DNA from 4 places in the Bacterioplanoides sp. SCSIO 12839 genome. Region 4 is predicted to be linked to each of the others. Evidence: predicted binding sites of a transcription regulator. Region 4 holds the regulator's gene; each other region holds the start of a gene.
The links. The regulator LexA, encoded in region 4, represses DNA repair genes until DNA is damaged. The targets are predictions, from matches to a motif close to TACTGTNTANNTANACAGTA.
Positions count from the first base shown of each region.

Region 1: the regulator LexA is predicted to act here: its motif matches at 3,435-3,454, upstream of recN (DNA repair protein RecN).
Region 2: the regulator LexA is predicted to act here: its motif matches at 2,515-2,534, upstream of uvrD (DNA helicase II).
Region 3: the regulator LexA is predicted to act here: its motif matches at 3,762-3,781, upstream of recA (recombinase RecA).

Region 1 covers NZ_CP073745.1:615,733-621,466, reverse strand. Annotated here, with positions in the region: gene dnaJ (molecular chaperone DnaJ) at 1-307, opposite strand, end outside; gene dnaK (molecular chaperone DnaK) at 660-2,582, opposite strand; gene grpE (nucleotide exchange factor GrpE) at 2,702-3,304, opposite strand; gene recN (DNA repair protein RecN) at 3,482-5,158, shown strand; gene KFF03_RS02945 (DUF4136 domain-containing protein) at 5,254-5,734, opposite strand, start outside.
Region 2 covers NZ_CP073745.1:3,715,000-3,720,733, forward strand. Annotated here, with positions in the region: gene uvrD (DNA helicase II) at 241-2,472, opposite strand; gene KFF03_RS16810 (SIS domain-containing protein) at 2,677-3,528, shown strand; gene KFF03_RS16815 (PA3496 family putative envelope integrity protein) at 3,800-3,985, shown strand; gene KFF03_RS16820 (S9 family peptidase) at 4,357-5,514, shown strand; gene KFF03_RS16825 (MATE family efflux transporter) at 5,578-5,734, opposite strand, start outside.
Region 3 covers NZ_CP073745.1:3,064,875-3,070,608, forward strand. Annotated here, with positions in the region: gene KFF03_RS13920 (NAD(P)/FAD-dependent oxidoreductase) at 1-932, shown strand, start outside; gene KFF03_RS13925 (AraC family transcriptional regulator) at 879-1,946, opposite strand; gene KFF03_RS13930 (regulatory protein RecX) at 2,210-2,686, opposite strand; gene recA (recombinase RecA) at 2,667-3,704, opposite strand; partial or broken gene mutS (DNA mismatch repair protein MutS) at 3,947-5,734, shown strand, end outside.
Region 4 covers NZ_CP073745.1:2,506,694-2,512,427, reverse strand. Annotated here, with positions in the region: gene htpG (molecular chaperone HtpG) at 1-223, shown strand, start outside; gene KFF03_RS11540 (YfaZ family outer membrane protein) at 436-1,005, shown strand; gene KFF03_RS11535 (DUF6586 family protein) at 1,026-1,505, shown strand; gene KFF03_RS11530 (hypothetical protein) at 1,665-1,916, shown strand; gene KFF03_RS11525 (SulA-like leucine-rich domain-containing protein) at 2,013-2,456, opposite strand; gene lexA (transcriptional repressor LexA) at 2,506-3,105, opposite strand; gene KFF03_RS11515 (TetR/AcrR family transcriptional regulator) at 3,354-4,001, shown strand; gene KFF03_RS11510 (L,D-transpeptidase) at 4,149-4,664, shown strand; gene nagZ (beta-N-acetylhexosaminidase) at 4,649-5,695, shown strand; gene KFF03_RS11500 (S-methyl-5'-thioinosine phosphorylase) at 5,697-5,734, shown strand, end outside.

The sequences.
Region 1 (5,734 bases), 1.9 Mb from region 4:
CGCCAAAAATATCGCCGAAGACATCGCCGAAAATATCACTGAAGCCACCAGCACCGCCGCCACCAAAGCCGCCAGCCTGACCATCCACACCCGCATGACCATACTGGTCGTACGCAGCACGCTTCTGCTCATCGCCTAAGATTTCGTAAGCTTCTGTCGCTTCTTTGAACTTGGCTTCGGCATCAGCATCATCCGGGTTACGGTCCGGGTGATATTTCATCGCAATTTTACGATACGCTTTTTTCAGCTCTTTTTTATCGACGCCTTTGGCTACACCAAGTACTTCGTAATAATCTCGTTTCGACATGATTTTGCTCGTTTTAATGGCAAAAAAACGCGGGTAGTTTTCTAACCGCGTTTTGTTTGAAGATCAGTCACATTATTTTTCTGTCACACCCATCTCAAGGAGCGTCCCTGAATCCTGAGATGGGAACGCCCGAGTCCATCGGGCTGTTTTCGAAAAACAATCTGACTAATCTTCTTTATCCGAAACCGCTACTTTAACAAACAGCGATTGAGGAGTTATCAAGAAATGGTCGGAGGTGTTTTCATAAAGCAGTGACAGGATGTCACGGTAGCGCGGCAGGGCCAGGGATGGCCCTTCGGCGCGGCGGCTTGAAAACACCGCCGACTATTTCTCAGTATTAAGCGTTAAACGCTTACTTATCTTTTACTTCTTCAAACTCAGCGTCTACAACGTCGTCGTCCTGACCACCTTGCTGTGCACCGGCATCCGCAGCGCCTTCCGCACCTTGCTGTGCCTGAGCCTGCTCAGCGTACATCTTCTGTGCCAGAGAGCTGGATGCTTCGGTCAGCGCGTTAGTCTTCGCTTCGATGTCAGCTTTGTCGTCAGTTTTGATTGCTTCTTCTAAATCAGCAACAGCTTTTTCGATCGCAGTTTTCTCTTCTTCAGTCGCCTTATCACCGGCTTCTTCCAGAGTTTTCTTAGTCGCGTGGATCAGGCCATCGGCTGTGTTACGAACCTGAATCAGCTCTTCGAACTGCTTATCCGCTTCAGCATTCGCTTCTGCGTCAGCAACCATCTTCTCGATCTCGTCATCGCTCAGGCCAGAAGAGGCTTTAATCACGATGGACTGCTCTTTACCAGTCGCCTTGTCTTTCGCGCTTACGTTCAGAATACCGTTCGCATCGATGTCGAAGGTCACTTCAATCTGAGGTACACCACGTGGAGCCGGTGGAATATCAGACAGATCGAAGCGACCCAGAGATTTGTTTTGTGCCGCTTGCTTACGCTCACCCTGTACCACATGGATGGTTACTGCTGGCTGGTTGTCATCAGCGGTTGAGAACACCTGAGATTTCTTCGAAGGAATCGTGGTGTTTTTCTCGATAACCGCAGTTGCAACGCCACCCATGGTTTCGATACCCAGAGTCAGAGGCGTCACGTCCAGCAGCAGTACGTCTTTCACGTCACCAGCCAGTACCGCACCCTGAATCGATGCACCAACAGCAACCGCTTCATCCGGGTTAACGTCTTTACGAGGCTCTTTACCGAAGAACTCAGCGACTTTTTCCTGAACCATTGGCATACGGGTCTGACCGCCCACCAGGATCACTTCGTCAATTTCGCTGGAAGACAGGTCCGCGTCTTGCAGAGCAATACGACATGGCTCCAGAGAGCGAGCAACCAGATCTTCAACCAGAGATTCCAGCTTGGCACGAGTCACTTTTACGTTTAAGTGCTTAGGACCGGTCGCATCCGCCGTGATGTACGGCAGGTTCACGTCAGTTTGTTGTGCAGAAGAAAGCTCAACTTTTGCTTTCTCAGCCGCTTCTTTCAGACGCTGCAGAGCCAGTGGGTCATTGTGCAGATCGATGCCGCTTTCTTTCTTAAATTCGTCAGCCAGATATTCAATCATGGCCATATCGAAGTCTTCACCACCCAGGAAGGTATCACCATTGGTTGCCAGTACTTCGAACTGCTTCTCGCCATCAACGTCAGCAACTTCAATAATGGAGATATCGAACGTACCACCACCTAAGTCATATACCGCGATGGTGCGGTCGCCGCCTTCTTTATCGATGCCGTAAGCCAGTGCCGCAGCGGTTGGCTCGTTGATGATACGCTTAACTTCTAAACCCGCGATTTTACCGGCATCTTTGGTTGCCTGACGCTGAGAGTCATTGAAGTAAGCCGGAACAGTAATAACCGCTTCAGTCACTTCTTCACCCAGGAAATCTTCTGCGGTTTTCTTCATCTTTTTCAGAACTTCAGCAGAAACCTGTGGTGGTGCAAACTTGTCGTCTTTTACCGATACCCAAGCATCGCCATTGTCCGCTTCGATGATTTTGTACGGAACCATAGAGATGTCTTTCTGAACCACGTCATCTTTAAAACGACGACCAATCAGACGCTTAATCGCGAACAGGGTGTTGTCCGGGTTAGTTACTGCCTGACGCTTAGCTGGCTGGCCTACTAAGGTTTCGCCATCGGTGTAAGCAATGATGGAAGGGGTAGTACGATCGCCTTCTGCGTTCTCAACAACTTTTGACTTTTCGCCATCCAGAACGGCCACACAAGAGTTGGTGGTGCCCAGGTCGATACCAATAATTTTACCCATAATCGTGATCTCCAACGTTGGGCGGCGCTGGCCGCCTCAAAAAATTATTAACAATAGATTTTGTATTGATTTCTATATAAGTCCGCTCGCTCGCCTTTCAAGGCTGGGCGGATAAAAAATTATGCGTTTTCGTCGATTTGCGGAGCACCCTTGCTCACCATCACCATGGCGGGACGCAACAGACGACCTTGCAAGGTATAACCCTTCTGCATTACAGCAATCACGGTGTTAGGCGCTGCTTCTGCGCTCTCAATCATCGACATTGCCTGGTGCAATTCCGGGTTAAAGGTTTCACCCATCGGATCAACGGTTTCTACTTTGAATTTCGCAAGACCAGCCGCAAAACCCGTCAGTGTCATTTCCACACCTTCACGCAGAGGTTTGGTCGCTTCGTCATCACCGGCAGCGGCCAGTGCACGATCCAGGTTGTCTGCCACGCTTAACATTTCGTTAGCGAACTTTTCTACGCCAAACTTATGCGCTTTTTCGACATCCGCTTCGGCACGGCGACGTACGTTCTGCATCTCTGCCTGAACCCGTAACATCTGATCTTTCAGATCAGCGATTTCCTGTTGAGCGGCTTCCAGCAGAGAAGTCAGTGCTTCGTCACCGGTTTGCTCATTTGCGCCTTCAACTGCTTCTTCTGCAGTCGCTTCGGTTGCTTCAACCTGCTCTTCAGCTGGCTTCTGGATTTCGTCCTGAATGTTCTGCTCTTCAGACATCAACTTTTCCTCAATCAGGGATCGTTCAATTTGTTTCGATGAGAGGTATATGGGAGCGCCAGAACCGTTTTCAAGGGCTGAAACTCACACAACTTGACGGAAAGTCGATTAAATTCTTGACAGCCAGAGACACTGTACATATAAACACTGTATGCATGATCAGTATAGGAGCTGGGTATGTTGTTACATTTATCTATCCATCAGTTTGCGTTAGTGGATGAACTGGAGCTGGAATTTAAACCCGGCATGGCGGTGATTACCGGCGAAACCGGTGCAGGCAAGTCGATTCTGCTGGATGCTCTCGGCATCGCACTCGGACAAAGAGCGGAAGCCGATAGCGTGCGCTTTGGTGCCAATAAAGCCGAAGTCAGTGCCAGTTTCACCCCAAACGACAATGCCAGAAGCTGGTTAGAGCAACGTGACCTGCCCACGGACGATGATCAGATTATCCTGCGTCGGGTGGTTTCCAGCGAAGGCCGCTCCCGTGGTTATATCAATGGCCGCCCGGCCTCTGCCAATGATCTCAAAGATCTGGCTCAATGCCTGATTGATGTTCACTCGCAACATGCTCACCAACGCCTGCTGCAAAAAGATACACCACGACAACTGGTGGATGCTTTTGGCAATTTACAACAGGATGCTCGTGCGGTTTCACAAGCCTTTAAACACTGGCAGAAGAATGCCCAACGGTTAAAAACCCTTAGCGAAGAAAGCAGCGAAATACAGGCACAGCGTCAGCTACTCAGCTATCAGGTTGAAGAATTACGTGAGTTAAACCTGAGTGAAAACGAATTGGATGAGTTAGAAGCCGAACATAAACGGTTAGCCAACGCTGAAACCATGTTGCTCAGCGGCCAGCAAGCTCTGGCTTCCTGCCTGGGTAACGAGAGCGCTGAAATGGCCGCAACTCAACTGGCCTACCAGGCGATGAATCTACTGAATCAACTGGATGACAATCACCCAACTCTGCTGGAAGCCAAAGAGTTGTTACAGCAAGCGCATATCCAGCTGGAAGAAGCTGGCTTATCGCTGCAGCGCTATCTGGAACAAGTCGATATAAATCCGCATCGGTTACAGCAAGTAGAGAGTCGTTTAGGTGAAATCTTTTCGGTGGCCCGCAAGCATCAGATTCAACCACAGCGCCTATATCCATACTGGCAGGAACAGGAAGATCAGTTAGCTCAGTTAAATCTCAGCGACGATGATTTATTAGAACTGGAACAGGAAGTGGAACGTCTGCGCGAACACTTCCAACAGCTGGCACAAAAGCTATCAAAAAAACGTCAGAAAGCAGCCGCGAAACTTGATAAAGAAGTGGAAGCACACTTTGACTCACTGGCATTAGGTCGTGCGCGTTTTATGACTCAATTAGAGGCGCTCGAGTCTCAACAAGCCAATCAACACGGTATCGACAACATCAGCTTCCACGTACAAACCAACCCGGGTATGCCTTCCGGGCCGTTGGCCAAAGTGCTTTCTGGTGGTGAGCTCTCTCGTATCAGCTTGGCGATTCAGGTAGTGACTGCAGCTACCAGCCAGATTCCAAGTTTGATTTTTGATGAAGTGGATGTCGGCATTGGTGGCGGTACCGCCGAGCGCGTAGGTCGTTTAATGCGATCTTTAGGCAAAGAGGACGGCCAGGTTATGTGTGTGACCCACCAGCCACAGGTTGCTGCTCAGGCTCACCAACATTTTCAGGTGAGTAAAATCAGCGGCGATAATTCCACTCACACTCAGATTCGTGAACTCAACAACAAACAACGCTCGGAAGAGTTAGCACGCATGTTAGGTGGTGTGGATATTACTCAACAAACCCTGGCGCATGCTCAGGAGATGTTAGACCTGGTGCAATGATGTTGGCCTGATCTACTGCACCTTAGCAGAAACAAAAAAGCCGGATTCTGATGAATCCGGCTTTTTCAGTGATGCTGTACGATTTTATCAGGCGATTACTTCTTCTTGCCCGGAGGATAGGCTTCAAAGATGGTTTTTAAGGCTTCCTGAATCTGTTCAGTACGCTCGGCCGGAGTACGACCTTCTTTGATTGTGTCGGAGCCGGCACCACGCCACAGCAGATCTTTGCTTTTAGCATCAACGATATCAATGATCAGAGTCCCTTCTTTGTACTCATGCACGCGGGTGTCAGCCTGCAAACCTGCACCCAAACCACGATATGAATACGGGTAGTAACCAAAGCTGGTGTAGAAGGTATTCACATCCGTTTTGTTCTCTACCTTAGTCAGGTAATTCACCAGAATCTGAGCTTCTTCTGCTGGCACCTTGGTTAAACCTGCAGAGGTTAATTGCTGCTCTAACCCTTCACGGATACGGCGATCATTTAAACCATCCACATGATATTTATGAGAACCACTGTCTTTTGAGGTTTCCAGCCAGTTCCATTTTTTCAATTCAGCTAAGTTTACGTCTTCG
Region 2 (5,734 bases), 1.2 Mb from region 4:
AGAGAGTCGTATATTTTTAATAGCAGCAATAGGATGTTGCGACAGCGCAGCGATCACAAGGACGTGGCTTCTGCGCTGCGGCTAAAAATATACTGCTCTCTTACCTAAAATTCTTAGTAGTATGCCGGATCATTTTTCTGCCACCGTCCCGAAGGCACATCCATGTGCCTGCCGGACGGATGCAACATCCATGTTGCTGTTCTCGAAAAACGAATCCAGCATACTCTCTAGTGAGTTTGATCAAACCTTTTCAAGCTTGGCAAAATTAGCCACTAGCCACTTCTGACCGGCGTCATCAAAAAACACCTGCACCCGCAGTCCCGGGCCCTGACCTTCAAACTGCAGCACCGTGCCTTCACCAAACATCTCATGGTAAACACGGTTACCCAGATCGTACGGTACCGAGGCACTCTGCTCTTGTTTAATAAAATCTGGTTGCGCCGGTGTATTAAACCCACCTTGGCGTTTTGCCGTCAGCGGTCGACTGACACTGTTTTTCAGACGAACTTCCTGAATCAGTTCCTGCGGAATTTCCCGAATAAAACGCGACGGCGTACTGAAATTTTCCTGACCATGCAAACGACGGCTTTCGGCATGAGTCAGAATTAACTGCTCCATTGCCCGGGTGATACCAACGTAAGCCAGACGACGCTCTTCTTCCAGGCCTTCCGCTTCATCCATCGACATTTTATGCGGGAATAAACCTTCTTCCATGCCCGCCAATACTACTTGCGGGAACTCCAGACCTTTGGCCGAGTGCAGCGTCATTAATTGCACCGCGTCTTCGTATTCATCCGCCTGACCTTCACCCGCATCCAACGCAGCGTTATCGAGGAAGACCGCCAGATCTAACTGGCTGGTCGGTTCTTCACCATCAGCATCTGTTTCATCGGATGGCAGATAATCGCCGGTTTCAAACTGACGCGCGGCGTTAATTAACTCTTCCAGGTTATCGAGGCGCGCCTGACCTTTTTCACCTTTCTCTTTTTTATGGTGTTCGATCAAACCGCTTTGGGTAATAACCTGATCAACAATTTCGTGTAATTTTAATTCTTCGATGCCAACACTCATTTCATCGAGTAAATCGACAAAGTTCTGCACGGCAGTTCCGGCACGTTTCGGTAATAAACCTAACGACACCGCTTCATTAGCGGCCTGCCATAACGAACAACCCTGATCTCGGGCATGGCTGCGCAAAATTTCCACGGTTTTTTCGCCAATCGCCCGCGCCGGAACATTAATGACTCGCTCCATCGCCGCATCGTCCTGTCGATTTAATAACAGGCGCAAATACGACAAGGCATTTTTAATTTCCAGGCGCTCATAAAAACGCTGGCCACCATAAATGCGGTAAGGAATGCCTGAGCGCAAAAACGCTTCTTCGAGGGTGCGCGACTGAGCATTGGAACGATACAACACCGCCATCTCGGTACGCTGGCGGCCATCACGTGACCACTCATCCACCAAATCGGCAATATAACGGGCTTCGTCCTGCTCATTAAAGGCGCTGTATAAACGAATCGGTTCGCCTTCAGCACCTTCCGTCATCAGGTTTTTACCTAAACGCCCCTGGTTATTGGTAATCACGGCGTTGGCGGCGGCCAGGATATTAGCCGTAGAACGATAATTCTGCTCCAGCTTAATCAGCTCAGCGCCCGGGAAGTCTTGCTGGAAGTTACGGATATTATCGATATTGGCGCCGCGCCAGCCGTAAATAGACTGATCGTCATCACCTACCGCCATCACCGAAACCCGATCACCGGCTAACAGCCGAATCCAAGCGTATTGGATATTGTTGGTGTCCTGAAATTCGTCGACCAAAATGTTGCGGAAGCGTTGCTGATAATGTTCCAGCAGTTCCGGGTTGTGCAACCATAATTCATGAGCACGCAGCAGAATTTCACCAAAATCCACCAGACCATTTTGCTGGCAGTTTTCTTCGTAGATGGAATACACCGTGCGCAAGGTTTCCTGAAACGGATCAGCCGATGGAATCACATGCGCCGCACGACGGCCTTCATCTTTCTGGCCGTTAATAAACCACTGAATTTGTTTTGGCGGATAACGGCTGTCGTCGATGTTGTGCGCTTTCATCAGGCGTTTGATTAACCGCAGCTGATCGTCACTGTCGAGAATCTGAAAATGTTGCGGCAGTTTGGCTTCACGCCAGTGTTGCTTCAACAAGCGATGTGCCAGGCCGTGGAAAGTACCCACCCATAAACCATTGGAAGGCACATTTAACAGCTCTTCCAGACGGCCGCGCATTTCTTTCGCCGCCTTGTTGGTAAATGTCACCGCCATCACCGCAAACGGCGATACGTTCTCCACATTTAACAGCCAGGCAATACGCTGCACCAGCACCCGGGTTTTCCCCGAACCCGCGCCGGCCAATACCAGCTGATGTTTGGAAGAGGCAGCCACCGCATTGCGCTGACCATCGTTTAAGTTATCGAGCAAAAGTGAAATATCCATGGACGCGAGTCTATCAGATTCATGCCACAGATTTGATAGCTTTACTGTATATATTTACACCCATTTATTCACAATAGTGCTGCTCTGCTCGCTGATCATCATCGCTGGCACTCATAGCAGATTCACTTATAATCCGCGCAGTTAATAGTGATTTACTACACTCAGTAATATCACCCATCCCCATTCTGGCTGTGCGAGGCTGATTTGAGACAGAGTCCGGTTCTGACAGAAATTGCAGCAGCAATCCCTAACCTGCGTAAATCTGAGGTTAAGGTTGCCGAGTATGTGCTCAAGGCACCGGAACAGGTGATGCACATGCGGATTGTCGATCTGGCACAGGAAGCTCAGGTCAGCGAACCCACCATCGTGCGTTTTTGTCGCGGTATTGGCTGCAACGGCTTTCAGGAATTTAAAGTCCGCATCGCTCAGGAAATGGCGGTCGCCAATAACATCGGTCAGTTTGCGATCGCCGAAGATGACAGCATTGAAGACATCTGCGACAAAATTGCCGATACCACCATCCAGCGCTTACATCAGGTTAAGTCGCAGCTGAAAACCAAACAGGTAGCTCAGGCCGCCAACGCCATCAGCGCTGCTCGTCGGGTCGAGTTTTATGGCTTTGGTGCATCCGGTGCCGTGGCAACCGATGCACAACACAAGTTTTTCCGCTTACAGGTCGCTACGGCTGCTTACAGTGATCCACATATGCAGTCGATGTCGGCGGTGACGCTGGGCGAAGACGATGTGGTTGTTGCCATTTCCCAAAGCGGGCGCACCAAGGATTTATTACATACCGTTCAACTGGCACAACAACACGGTGCTCAGGTGGTGAGTTTGGCACCCGCAAACACTCCATTAAGCCTGGCCGCTGATTTACCGATTCATATCAATATCGAAGAAGACACCGAGCAGTTCACGCCGATGACCTCCCGTATTGCTCATCTGATGATCATCGATATGCTCGCCGTCGCCGTTACCCAGCGTCGCGGCCCCGAGTTTGCTGAACATTTAAATGCCATCAAACGCAGTATTAAGTCACTTCGCCTTGAAAATTAAGGCTCAAAAATAAGACAAAATACGCCATAAGTTCGTTTTGCCGCTGACTTTTTTGTCAAACTGACGGCAATAATCAGGCGTCAATTTCCCTATTTTTTCCTTACACCAGAAGAATCAAGGCCTCGGTTTGGTTACTGATTGTTCATTCAATTTTCGGGTTATTTGGCCACTTCAATTTTTACTGTCATTCTATTGCAACCAATAAAAAGAAAAATCATGGCTCCGGGTTAGCAAAACCACACTGACTGTGATCTACAGAAGGAATAGAACAATGGAAGCAGCTATTAAGTTCGAAGGCCACGAAGAAGTTGTATCGTTCGATCAGAACGGCAATGTGGTGGTAAAAAAAGAATCGCAAATGTCTAAAAAGCTGATGGCCCGTCGCGCCATTGAAGCACATCGTGAACGCAAATGCCTGGAATCTGAATTAGAGGATTATTATTTCGAAGAGATGTAAAAACTGGTTCTCTATCACCTCCAGCATGTATATGTTGGAGGTAGAATCTAGCCAAACCCGCCGTATTTCTGATGGTTACAACATTGTTGTATTAGTGCTGTTACGTGGCTGTTCAGCACATTACCTTCGCTGAAGCTGTTCTTTCGTTCCAAAAAATCTGTATGCAAGCGATACTCCCACCATGTTAGTCTGGTTTTATGCCAGAGCTTTGTTCCTGCGCCTGCTTGTATCAGAGCTCCTATTCCAATAATAAGAACAGGAAGCAAGGTATGAAATTCCCTATAAAACCGTTAATAAATAGCAGTGTTATATCGGCCGCGTTACTGATTTCGGCTTGTGGAGGTGATAGCAGCAGCTCTTCAGGTCCATCAATGCAAGTAACTGCCACCAAGGTGGCAAGTGTTACCCAGCAAGCCATCGACAGCGCAATGACAGAACAAGGGTTGATTGCACTGTCAGGTCAGGCAGATTGTGACGTAGAGCTGTATCGGCTTGAATATTCGAGCCTCGGGGTCGAAGGTGAGAGTGTGACCGTATCAGGAGCATTATCATTCCCTTCAGGCCCTGGCTGTGAGGGGCCATACCCGCTACTGGCCAAGGCTCATGGCACAACGACTCAGGAAGACTACATTGAAGCAACGGTCGAAAGTGCAGCTTTTGACCACGGTTTTTTTGCTTCTCAGGGATATGTCGTCGTCAGCCCGGATTACCTCGGATTTGGCGCTTCAGAATATGACTATCATCCGTTTTTGCATCGGGACAGTCAGGCACAAGCCATGATTGATGCGCTACGTGCGGCACGTATTGCTGTCGATTCACTCGAAGAAAATATCGAACTGTCCGGCAAAGTCATGCTTGCCGGCTACTCTCAAGGCGGCCATGTGGTTATGTCGGCTCAGAGAGCGATTGAGGCAAATTATTCAGACGAATTCAATCTGGTCGCCAGTGCCCCGATGGCAGGTCCATATCAACTGGAACAAACTTTTCTAAGCGGTATAAACCCGGCAATACCGAATGTTGCAGCTGGGGTTTTCCTATCCTATGTGGTTGAGTCTTTTCAGAATATTTATGGGAATATATATACTGATCTGGAAGACGTTTTCTTGCCACAATTTACCGACGATATCACCGACAGCTTTCCGGGTGAAAGAAGCTTAACCGAGTTTCTTATTGGCGGTGTTTTCCCGACTGATCCGGATCAGTTTTTGCAAAACGATTATCTGAATGATTTTGAAACTAACCGTGACAATGCATTCCGGGTTGCTTTGCGAGACAACGAGGTGCTCGACTTTACTCCTAAGACACCAACGATTTTATGCGGTACCAGTGAAGACGGCGCAGTCCCTTATTTTAATACCGAAGCCGCGGCCGCATACTTTAATAACAACGGAGTAACAGTTCCGGTTATTGATGTCGCAGATCAGATCACCGTGATTCCAGGTCTTAACCCCGGGTTAATCCATCACTCTCTTGGTAATCGCTATTGCTATGCAGCGGTCAAAGAGCGCTTATTAGAACCGGCCAAATAATAAAAGCCTACCCGGAAAGCATTTCCGGGTAGGCTTTCACTCAGTAATACATTACCAGGTTACTTAACGTTTAATATCATCAAACGAAAAGCGCCACCCTCCAATCGTCAATTTCCTGCTGATCGCAACCAGACAGGTCATCCTCCAAACCAACAATCCAATAATCAGATTGCCCAGTGCGGCTCCAATCAATAAACCGCTGTAGTCCCACAGGTAAGAA
Region 3 (5,734 bases), 560 kb from region 4:
CCAATGATTTTGGCACCCTTGGTGCCAAAGAGCATTGTGTCTTTCTGGATAGCCGCAAACAAGCGGATAAATTCCACCAGACGTTGTTGAATGAATTTCTCAGAGCTAATGCCAAAAGTGGCGACAATGATCAGATTCGCGATCTGGATATCGCGATTGTTGGCGCAGGTGCAACCGGCGTCGAATTATCCGCTGAGCTATACAACACGGCTGAAGAATTAGTCAGTTATGGCTTAAAAAACCTGAAGCCACAAAACCTGAAGGTTACCCTGATCGAAGCCGGCGAACGCATTCTTCCAGCATTGCCACAACGTATTTCAGCCGCAGCCACAAAAGAGCTGGAAAAGCTGGGAGTCACCGTCAGAACCAATACTCTGATTACAGCTGCAACAGCAGAAGGCTTTGAAACAAAAGACCAGGGGCCGATCAAAGCCAAGTTAAAGGTCTGGGCTGCAGGGGTGAAAGCGCCTGAGTTTATGAAAACACTGGGACTGGAAACAAACCGCGTCAATCAGATTGTTGTGAACCGACATTTGCAGACAGAGGATGACAACATTTTTGCACTGGGTGACTGTGCCAGTATGCTGCAAGAGGATGGCAAACCCGTACCACCTCGGGCGCAGGCTGCACATCAACAAGCCAGCCATCTGTTTAAAGCACTCAAAGCCCGGCATAAAAATAAGCCAATGCCTGAGTTTGTTTACAAGGACAAAGGTTCACTCGTTTCACTCAGTCGTTACAGTACCGTTGGCAGCTTGATGGGTAACCTGACTCAAGGCTCAATGATGATTGAAGGCCGACTGGCAAGACTGGTTTATGTATCGTTATACCGATTACATCAGATTGCATTACATGGTTATTGGCACACTATACTGCTGTCACTGGTCGGCCATATCAACAAGGTCATCAGACCCAGACTGAAGCTGCATTAACGGCTGATCATCCGCCAGGCGATAATCGCCTGGCGTCATCCCGGTCCAGCGTTTAAACGCTTTATAAAAAGCGCTGGGCTCTGTATACCCCACCATATACGCCACTTCGTATAAAGGCAGTTCTTCGCTTTTCAATAACTCCAGCGATAACGTATGGCGAGCCTCATCCAACAAATTCTGGTAGTTAGTCCCTAAGGCTTTCAAACGTCGTTGCAAGTTACGAACACTGATTCCTAAACGCTCAGCCATGTATTCCTGAGAAACCTGACGCTCAAGTAAACACGCCTGAAGCATGCCCTTAAGTTCACCGTAGACATCCAGATATTCTCTGAATTTATGATTGCCTTTCTCAAGATTGCGTAATTCATTGCGGTACAATTCAGGCTGCTGAAAAGGATTATTGCGTTGCCACAAAACTCTGGAAAAGCCTAACGCAAATACATCGGCTTCCATCACAGAAATATTCGCCAACGCTAAAGAGTCGGGCTGCCCCGAAGAATCTGACAGGCCAGAAAAACCAATTTTCTGGTAACAATCGGAAGGCAAATATAATGTCAGGTCATTTGAAAATTCAGTACCTTCGAGCATCGTCTGACAAACAAAATACAATGTTGATGCGACCAGAACAGCGGCATAATTCAGCGTATTGTCTGAGGCCAAAGGCTTCAACACAATCCGTTTTTCTCCGGCATCACTTTCTATATCAAACGCAATTCTGCCGACAACAGAATGTGAAAACCGACAGTATTGTGGCAGTACATTTTCAAAGCTATCGCCATAATGCAATAAACGAATCAGAGATAAATCCTGAGCTGCCAGGTATTTCCCGGTAGAGACTAATAAACGATAGTCAAAACCTTGCTGCACCATATACAAATAGACGTCAGACAGGCGCGCAGCAGCCACCCAGCGTGGCAATGTCTGAGTTTGATTTAATTTAAGTAGTTGCCAAACAGGAGTAGTGTTTATGCCCCGGCTTTCCCAGAACGCCAGCAAATGCTGAATGATGGACACATCAACCTGAGCTGTTGAGTTTATATCCTTTCTCAACGTGGATTTTTGATTATTTATTATCACTTCCCGGTAAATAAGCTTATAAACATATCGCTGTAAGAATATAGATACAGAGATACAGATTTTAGGCATATACCTGCGAGTGTGTTTTCCAGTGGGTGTTCTGTCAATAGACTGAGACGACAGAGAAACAAATGTCAGCGTAAAATATCCAGTGACGTTACAAAGACTGGAAATATGCGACAAAAAATAAAAGTTTTTTATTACTGAGTATTATTCAGCTCATCCAGTGCGTAAGTAATATAGTCCTGAGAAAAACCACGATACGCCATAAAACGATAAAGTTTCTGCTTACGATTCGGGTCATTTTCTTTCAGTGAATGGTATTTTTTTTTCAGTGTTTGCAAGGCACTGTCATACCAATCGCCCTCAAAAGACTCAAACGTCAAAGTAATCGTCTGGGCATTAATTCCTTTTTCTTTCAGTTCCTGGCGAATGCGCAAAGGACCAAGGCCACGAGCAAAGCGTGAGTTCAGAAATGACTCCGCAAAGCGTAAATCTGATTGCCACTGACGTTGCTGAAGGTCGTCTAACAACTGCTCAAGTATTTCAATCTTTTCGCAACGAGACTTAAGTTTTCGAAATAATTCAAGGCGGGAATAATCACGCCGCGACAGCAGATCGACCGCTGCCCGACGCAATTCATTTTCATCGAGGAAATCAGGCTTCTTCTGCTGCATCCACATCTTCGGCAGCCGATTCTTCATTTGAGATATTTAGCAACTGGGCACGAATCTGAGCTTCAATTTCAGCGGCCATTTCAGGATTTTCTTCCAGGAACTTGGAAGCGTTAGCTTTACCCTGACCAATCTTATTGCCTTTGTAGCTATACCAGGCTCCAGACTTCTCAACCAGCTCACATTTCACACCCAGGTCAATAACCTCACCCATGTGGTAAATGCCCTGACCATACATAATCTGGAATTCTGCCTGGCGGAACGGTGGTGATACTTTGTTTTTCACCACTTTCACCCGGGTTTCGTTACCAACAATTTCATCACCCTGCTTCACTGAACCGGTACGACGAATATCCAAACGAACAGATGAGTAGAATTTTAATGCATTACCACCGGTGGTGGTTTCCGGGCTACCAAACATCACACCAATTTTCATACGAATCTGGTTAATAAAGATCACCAGACAGTTCGCATTTTTAACGTTGGCGGTAATTTTACGCAGCGCCTGAGACATCAGACGAGCCTGTAAGCCAACGTGGGAATCACCCATATCGCCTTCAATTTCAGCTTTTGGTGTTAACGCCGCAACGGAGTCCACCACAATCACATCAACCGCACCAGAACGAACCAAGCTGTCACAGATTTCCAGTGCCTGTTCACCCGTATCCGGCTGTGATACCAGCAGGCTATCCAGATCAATACCCAGCTTCTCGGCATACAGTGGATCTAACGCGTGCTCCGCATCAATGATGGCAACGGTTTTGCCAGCCTTTTGCGCCTGTGCCATCGCTGACAAACACATGGTGGTTTTACCTGAGCTTTCCGGGCCATAAATCTCAACAATACGGCCCATTGGCAGACCGCCAATGCCCAAAGCAATATCAAGCCCCAGAGAACCAGTGGAAACCGCCGGAATCGCTTCACGTGGTTGTTCACCCATCTTCATGATGGCGCCTTTACCAAACTGACGTTCAATCTGGCCCAGTGCAGCATCAAGCGCTTTTTGCTTATTCGCGTCCATAAAGAATTCCTTTAATGTTTAACCATTCAGACCGGCGGGTGAAACACCTGTTTCGATCACTGTAAATTTAACCAGTATTTAACCATAGCTTTTTTTAGTCGCCAACCCCTTCGGAGTAAAAAATACTGGAAAGATATACAGGAATTTTTTAACGGCTTTTTTCACCCCTCTCCCTTACAATTCCCTCTTTCATTTTTCACTCGTATTTGTATCCACTATCTACGCGATTAAGGACACCTGTCATGGCAGCTCAGCCCAGCACCAAACATACTCCAATGATGCAGCAATACCTGCGTATTAAGGCCGACTTTCCTGACACTATTCTGTTCTATCGCATGGGCGACTTTTATGAGCTGTTTTATGACGATGCCAAAAAGGCAGCGCAACTGCTCGACATCACCTTAACGGCTCGTGGTAAAAGCGGCGATGGTCAGCCAATCCCGATGGCCGGTGTGCCATTTCATGCCGCAGAGAACTATGTTGCCAAGCTGGTCAAGCAAGGAGTATCGGTCGCCATTGCTGAACAAATCGGTGACCCGGCGACCAGCAAAGGACCGGTAGAACGCAAAGTGGTTCGGGTATTAACACCCGGCACACTAACCGATGAAGCGTTATTAGATGAACGCAGTGACAACCTACTGGTTGCCTTGTGCTCAGATCAGCAACGCCATGGCCTGGCGGTATTGGAAATCAGCTCAGGACGGTTTTCGGTATTAGAAGTCGATGGTGAAGAAGCTTTACTGGCCGAAGTTTAGCGTCTGCGTCCGGCGGAATTATTGGCAAATGAAGAGAATGTTTATCCGGAGATGATCAGCGAGCGCATGGGCTTTAAGCGCATGGCGCCCTGGCATTTTGAATCAGACACCGCGCTACGACTGCTAACGCAACAATTAAAAACCCGCGATTTACGGGGCTTTGGCTGTGAAGCCATGACAGTAGCCATTCGTGCCGCTGGCGCCTTGTTGCATTACGCTCAAGACACCCAACGTAACAATCTGCCACACATTCGTACACTCACCGTGGAGCAGCCAGACGATGCCATTGTGATTGACCCTGCATCGCGCCGTAATCTGGAAATCGACATCAACCAGAAAGGTGATGATCAGTACACCCTGACCTGGATTATGGATAAAACCGCCACCGCCATGGGCAGCCGTTTGTTAAAACGCTGGCTCAACCGGCCAATTCGGGATCAGCAACAACTGCAACAACGCCAAGGCTTTATTCGCCAACTGATTGATGGCTACGCTTGGGAAGGCATCCATAAAGCGCTAAAACAGGTAGGCGATATCGAACGAATTTTATCTCGCGTGGCATTGGGTTCTGCCCGCCCTCGGGATCTGGCACGTTTGCGCGATGCGTACACCGTATTACCTGATATTCGCCAACAATTGCGTGACCTGGATACACCACTGGCAGCGGCGTTACACGATCGGGCGCAGGAATTTCCGCATTGGGTTGAGCGTTTAACCCAAGCCATTATTGAAAATCCGCCGGTGGTGATTCGTGATGGCGGAGTGATTGCCGAAGGTTACGATGCCGAGCTGGATGAGCTGCGTGGCCTGAGTGAAAACGCCGGAGACTTTCTGGTCAAACTGGAAGAGCGGGAAAAACAGCGCACCGGCCTGAACACCTTAAAAGTCGGCTACAACCGGGTGCATGGTTACTATATTGAAATCAGCAAAGCTCAGTCGGATCAGGCGCCTACCGAGTACATCCGTCGCCAGACACTGAAAAATGCTGAACGTTTTATCACTCCCGAATTAAAAGAGTTTGAAGACAAAGCACTGAGTGCCAAAAGCCGCGCATTAAGCCGGGAAAAAATGCTGTATGAAACTCTGGTTCGCGAGTTAGGCGAAGACCTGATCAATTTGCAGGTCAGTGCAGCGGCCTTATCCGAACTCGACGTGCTCACTAACCTAGCGGAACGGGCGGAAACCTTACGCTTTGCACAACCACAACTGGTTGATGAATCGGTCTTACATATTCAGCAAGGCCGCCATCCGGTGGTGGAAAACCTGATTACCGAC
Region 4 (5,734 bases):
GGAAGCGGCTGGCCAGCAAATGCCAGAAGCGGAAGTGGCGCTGGAAGTGAATCCAACCCACCCATTAATCGAGCGTTTAGATGCCGAGCAGGATGAAGATCGCTTTAACGAGCTGACGCAAATTATTCATGCTCAGGCACAGTTGGCGGAAGGCAGTCAGCTGAAGCAGCCAGGTGACTACGTTACTAAGCTGAATAAACTGCTGTTGGATCTGATGAAATAATCGATCAGTGATTAAGAAAATGCCCCGCTCCTGTTTCAGGAGCGGGGCATTTTTTTGTGGCGCAGGAAGCAAAGACTGGAATAGTTTGTTTTACTTTTCTTTTAATTTTGCCTGTGACTCACAGTTTCGTCTGAGTGGCAGCACTGTTATGATGCGGCCAATAATAATGGTTAGCAGTGTCATGGCCCTGCTGCGGAATTTTGGGGAATAGTATGTCTCAGCTTAAAAAACTGGCTCTGGCTTCTTTAGTAGCAACTTCAGCAACCGTTAATGCTGGCGGTTCTCTGGACCTGAGTATTGCCAACGAAATGGTTCGTGTTGCGTATGATGCAACCAAAGTGGGTTCTGGCCTGCATGTCAGCGCTGATTTCCTGCATCACACCGATGACGGCAATATTGGTTCTGTGGGTCTGCACGTGGTGGATGTTCGTAATGAAGATCCGGATTTATACATCGGTGTTGGTGGTAAATTATACGGTTTTTCATCCGATGACGATGCGGACGTAAGCGGCGGTGGTGTTGGCCTGGGTGGTTTCTTCCGTTATCGCCTGCCGGGTGTTCCTGAAGTGAGTGTTGCTGGCTACGGTTATTATGCACCTCCGGTGATTTCTTTTTCAGATGCCGATAATATTTTTGACGCAGACCTGCGCCTGCAATACAGCCTGATTCCTACTGCTCGTGTTTATGTGGGTTACCGTTACACCGGTATTAAAATTGAAGACGTGAGTGATCGTTTTGAATTAGGTGACGGCGCACATGTTGGTTTGCGCCTGGATTTCTGATTTCGGGAAGCAAATACCTTATGGCAAGCTGGTTAAGCTTTACCAATCATAAGCTGTATCAGAGTCAGCTGCTTATGCAGCAAGCTGCTGATACAACTGAACCTGCCGTGCTGCAACAAGCACTGCAGGACAGTGCTTTGTACCTGTTAAGAGATGCTTACCTTTCTTACCTGCATGAGTTAGCTGAGTTGGCGACTTTCAGACAGCCATTCTCTTCACTGGCCGATCTGTTATCGCAGACACCTTTGATTACCGGCGAAATGCGAGAGTTTGAGCATCTCGAAAACGACAGCTTTTCATGGCTTCGTGCCATGTTGACGGCCTGTGATGCGATTGGACGTGCCGATGCACTTGAACCTCAGATCAGCCGCGTCTCACAACCCGGAATGATTAATCTGGTTGACGCCAGTACGTCATCGCATACCACCAATATCGGGCAATGGCATCATCAATTATCGCAACTGATTGATCTGCAAAGAGAAAATCGTCAGGAAAGTTAAACCACTGAAAAACTATGGTTTTAACAGGCATTGAAGCGTATTTTTCAGTGCTGTTTTGAGTCATCAGTGACACGTTAAAAACGTAGATTTTCTTGTGAATTTCCCTCCTATTAGATGACTGCTGTGTTACACTCTCGCGCCCGAAAACGAGAGGCGGTTATGGCACGCTTTTTTGAAATTGTAGAGTTATCAAACGGTGACATTGCGTTGCGTCGTGCAGACGAGCAAGAAGGCGATGCACTGGTCAGTATTCATTTTTCTGATGATGCCAAAGCGAGTTTGCAGGCTCATCATATGGATATCGCACGTGTAATGATTGAGGCGGGCGTCCGCAAAGTGGGTGAGTTATCCGGTATGGAAGTTGAGCGCGATGATTTTGCTCAGCCGGAATATCATAATCAGCTGCACTAATTGTTTATCTGATTAATAAAAAGGCCTTGTGAGCGTCATTCTTTCGTGAATAGACCCACAAGGCCTTTTTTGTTGGTTTGTTATCGGGTTTCTGTATTAACGGCGTTGAATCAGAATAACGTGGCTGCCTGACAGGTTGGCGCGTTGTTCAATGTCCTGGCGTTGTGTTTCTTCAAGCTTCCCCTGCCATTCAATAATCAGATGGCTGTTGGCGGCTTCCAGTGCCTTCTCAACTAAAATTGCCTGTGTATCCTGGCAAACATCCAGATGAATCACCGGAGAGTCCTGTAGCCCGAGGCTATCAAGATAGTGTTTATTCATTGGCATTTCAGGGCTCAGCCACATCAACCAGCGTTGTTGTGCCGAACATTGGGCCAGCAAAGGTAATAAGTGCATCGGTTGAATGGCGCTGCCTTCACTTAAAATCATCTCTGTCAGGCTACCACTGATCACACGTGGCTGACGTAAGGCCGAACTGCTGAGAGTCAGACCGCCTTGTTCCATACCAAGTGGTTCCATTCCGAGAGTTAACTGACGCATAACTTCACCCTGAGTGCTGAAAACAATGAATAAAATTGACGATTAAAAATTAGTTGCGGCGCAGAACACCAACATACAAACCTTCGATGGCGAAGTCGGCTTCTTTCAGGTCGACCTCAATAGGGCTGTAGTCTTTGTTTTCCGGGAAGAGAGTGACTTTGTTGCGCTTTTTCTCATAACGCTTAACGGTCACTTCATTATCAACTCGTGCTACCACAACCTCACCATTACGTGCGGTGTCCATGCGATGCACCGCAATATAATCACCGTCCAGAATGCCCATTTCCATCATCGAGTCGCCATGAACTTCAAGCAGATAATCCGCTTGAGGTTTAAAGAAGCTTGGCGGAATTTCGCAATAATCTTCGATGTGCTCCTGGGCCAGGATTGGCTCGCCAGCAGCAACACGGCCAACAATGGGTAACCCAGGGTTGCTTGCTTCAACAATGCGAATACCACGTGAAGCACCCGCCATCATCTCGATGGCGCCTTTGCGTGCCAGTGCTTTCAGATGTTCTTCTGCTGCGTTAGGAGAACGGAATCCTAATTCGTTAGCAATCTCGGCACGAGTGGGCGGAAAGCCAGTCTCTTCCAATGATGCTTTAATACAATCGAGAACCTGTTGTTGACGCGCGGTCAGCTTGATCATGATATTTATCCAAACTGGTAATCCATACAGTGACTGTAAATGTATACAGTATTTTATACTGTGTAAACCCCTGTATAAAAAATTGTAGTGGCCGTCGAGTGTGCTGGGTGTTGACCTCGTGTGTTAGCTGCCAGCTAATTCGGAGAAATACTGATGGTAGTTGGCAGTACTTGCCTTTCAGCTGTTTTAAACGTATGTTTGAAACACTTGTTTTGTAACTATCGTTAAATGCTGAGGAGCTTGCCGTTATGGCGAACAAAGAGACGGCCAAAGCCATTCTGAATGCTGCAGAGGAACTGTTTTCAGAAAAAGGATTTGCCGAGACCTCCTTACGCAATATCACCACCAAGGCCGGAGTCAACCTGGCGGCCGTCAACTATCATTTCGGCTCTAAGAAGGAGCTGATTCAGGCAGTTTTTGCCCGCTTTCTGAATACCTTCTGCCAACAGTTGGAAGAAACGCTGGATCAGTTTGAACAGCAATTGGGTGGAGAAACACCGGATCTCAATGCGGTGCTGATGATGTTGCCGGCTACCGCCCTGCAGAGTGAAAATAAAACCGAACTGGACGACGACCACCGTCATCGTCTGGGTATTTTTATGCGTTTGCTCGGGTTGGCGTACAATCAGGGGCAGGGTCACGTGCGTAAGTTTCTCAAGCAAGAATATGGCACCGTATTTAATCGTTACATGGTATTGGTCACTGCTGCGTCCCCCCAATTAAGCAACGAAGATCGCTTCTGGCGTATCCATTTTATGTTGGGTGCCACTGTGTTCACCTTGTCGGGTGCCGATGCGTTAATTGCAATGGCCGAGCATGAATTTGGCATTGATGCCGATATCAGTGGTGTCTTTAATAAATTAATTCCATTCCTGGGGGCTGGCTTCCAGGCATAAGTTGTTTGGATGCAGTTTGTTTCAGGCATAGCTTGTTTCAGGCATCGGCGTCAGTCGCGCGTTTTATGAAAACACTCAGCAGTACCGAACCATCGGCAGCTTTGATAAGCTTCCTGCTTTAGTAATATCAGAGCTGTAGCTGAGTTCATGACCAACAATCTGATCGAAATATCCATTGCTGATCAGGCATTACGGATTTCCACGGCAGGGATCTGCCATCTATATTCTGTTTCCACCGCCATTAATGGTATTGGTGAGCTATCTGGCTCAGGCAAAACACCACAGGGGTGGCACCGTATTGCCGCCAAAATTGGTGCCGGCCAACCTGAAAATGCGGTGTTCATTGGCCGTCGTCCAACTGGCGAAATTTATTCTGATAGCCTGGCAAAAGCTGAGCCCGGGCGTGATTGGATTCTCAGCCGTATTCTGTGGTTGCAAGGTCTGGAAGTCGGTCGTAATCGCATGGGTAATGTCGATACCATGCGGCGTTATATTTATATACACGGCACACCGGACTCTGAGCCTATGGGGCAAGCGTTGTCACACGGCTGTATCCGGATGCGCAACGAGGATGTGATTGAGCTGTTTGATCTGATTGAACCAGGCACCGAAGTCTGGATACAGCCACATAGTTTTTCGAGAATTCCATGCAAGAACCTGTAAATTTTCACCATCATGTGGGTGTTATCGCTGATATTGCTGGCACAGAATTAACGGCTTCGGATCGCGAGTTTTTATTGCAGCCGGAAATTGCCGGACTCATTCTTTTCAGTCGTAATTATGAAAGCCCGGCACAACTTAAACAGCTCACTCAATCGATTCATGATTTACGGTCAGATTTGCTGATTTGTGTCGATCAGGAAGGGGGGCGTGTACAGCGTTTTCGCCAAGGGTTTACCCGTCTGCCTGCTATGTTATCGCTGGAAGTGGTTTATCGAAAAGACACCTCCCAAGCTCTGGGTCTGGCCGAGGATCTTGGTTGGTTAATGGCGCTGGAATTAATTGAGCAGGGCGTACACCTGAGTTTTGCGCCGGTACTGGATATTGAGCGGGATTGCTCTCGTGTTATCGGTGATCGCGCTTTTGGCCACGATGCCAATGCCGTCGCTGAGTTAGCCGGAGCATTTATCGCTGGAATGCAGTCGTTGCAGATGGCAGCGGTGGGGAAACATTTTCCGGGCCATGGTGCTGTGGAAGCGGATTCTCATCTGGACTTGCCGGTTGATGAACGAACACTTGAGCAAATTCAGTACGACATACAACCGTTTGCCCGACTGATGGCGCAACACAAGCTTGCCGGTGTGATGCCTGCCCATGTGTTGTATCCCAGTGTCGATGACACAACCACGGCCGGTTTTTCTGAGGTTTGGCTGCAGCAAATTTTACGTCAGCAGCTGGCCTTTTCGGGTGTTATTTTCAGTGATGATTTATCCATGGCTGGCGCCGCTGCGGCGGGCAGTTACAGTGAGCGCAGTGATAAAGCCATCGCAGCAGGCTGTAATGCATTGCTGGCTTGTAATCATCGTGACGCAGCGGTTGAGGTGGTTGCTGCGGTACGTCAGGCGAGGCAGAAAAACCCACAATTAACAGCACTCGATTTATCGTCGTTGATTCCGCCAGCCATCGAGATTGATGACAACTGTCAGCAGCGGCGTGTGCAGATTCAACAGCGCATTAACGATTTATTAAATTAATATGAAAGCAAAAAAAACAGCCATTATTGGTGGCACCGG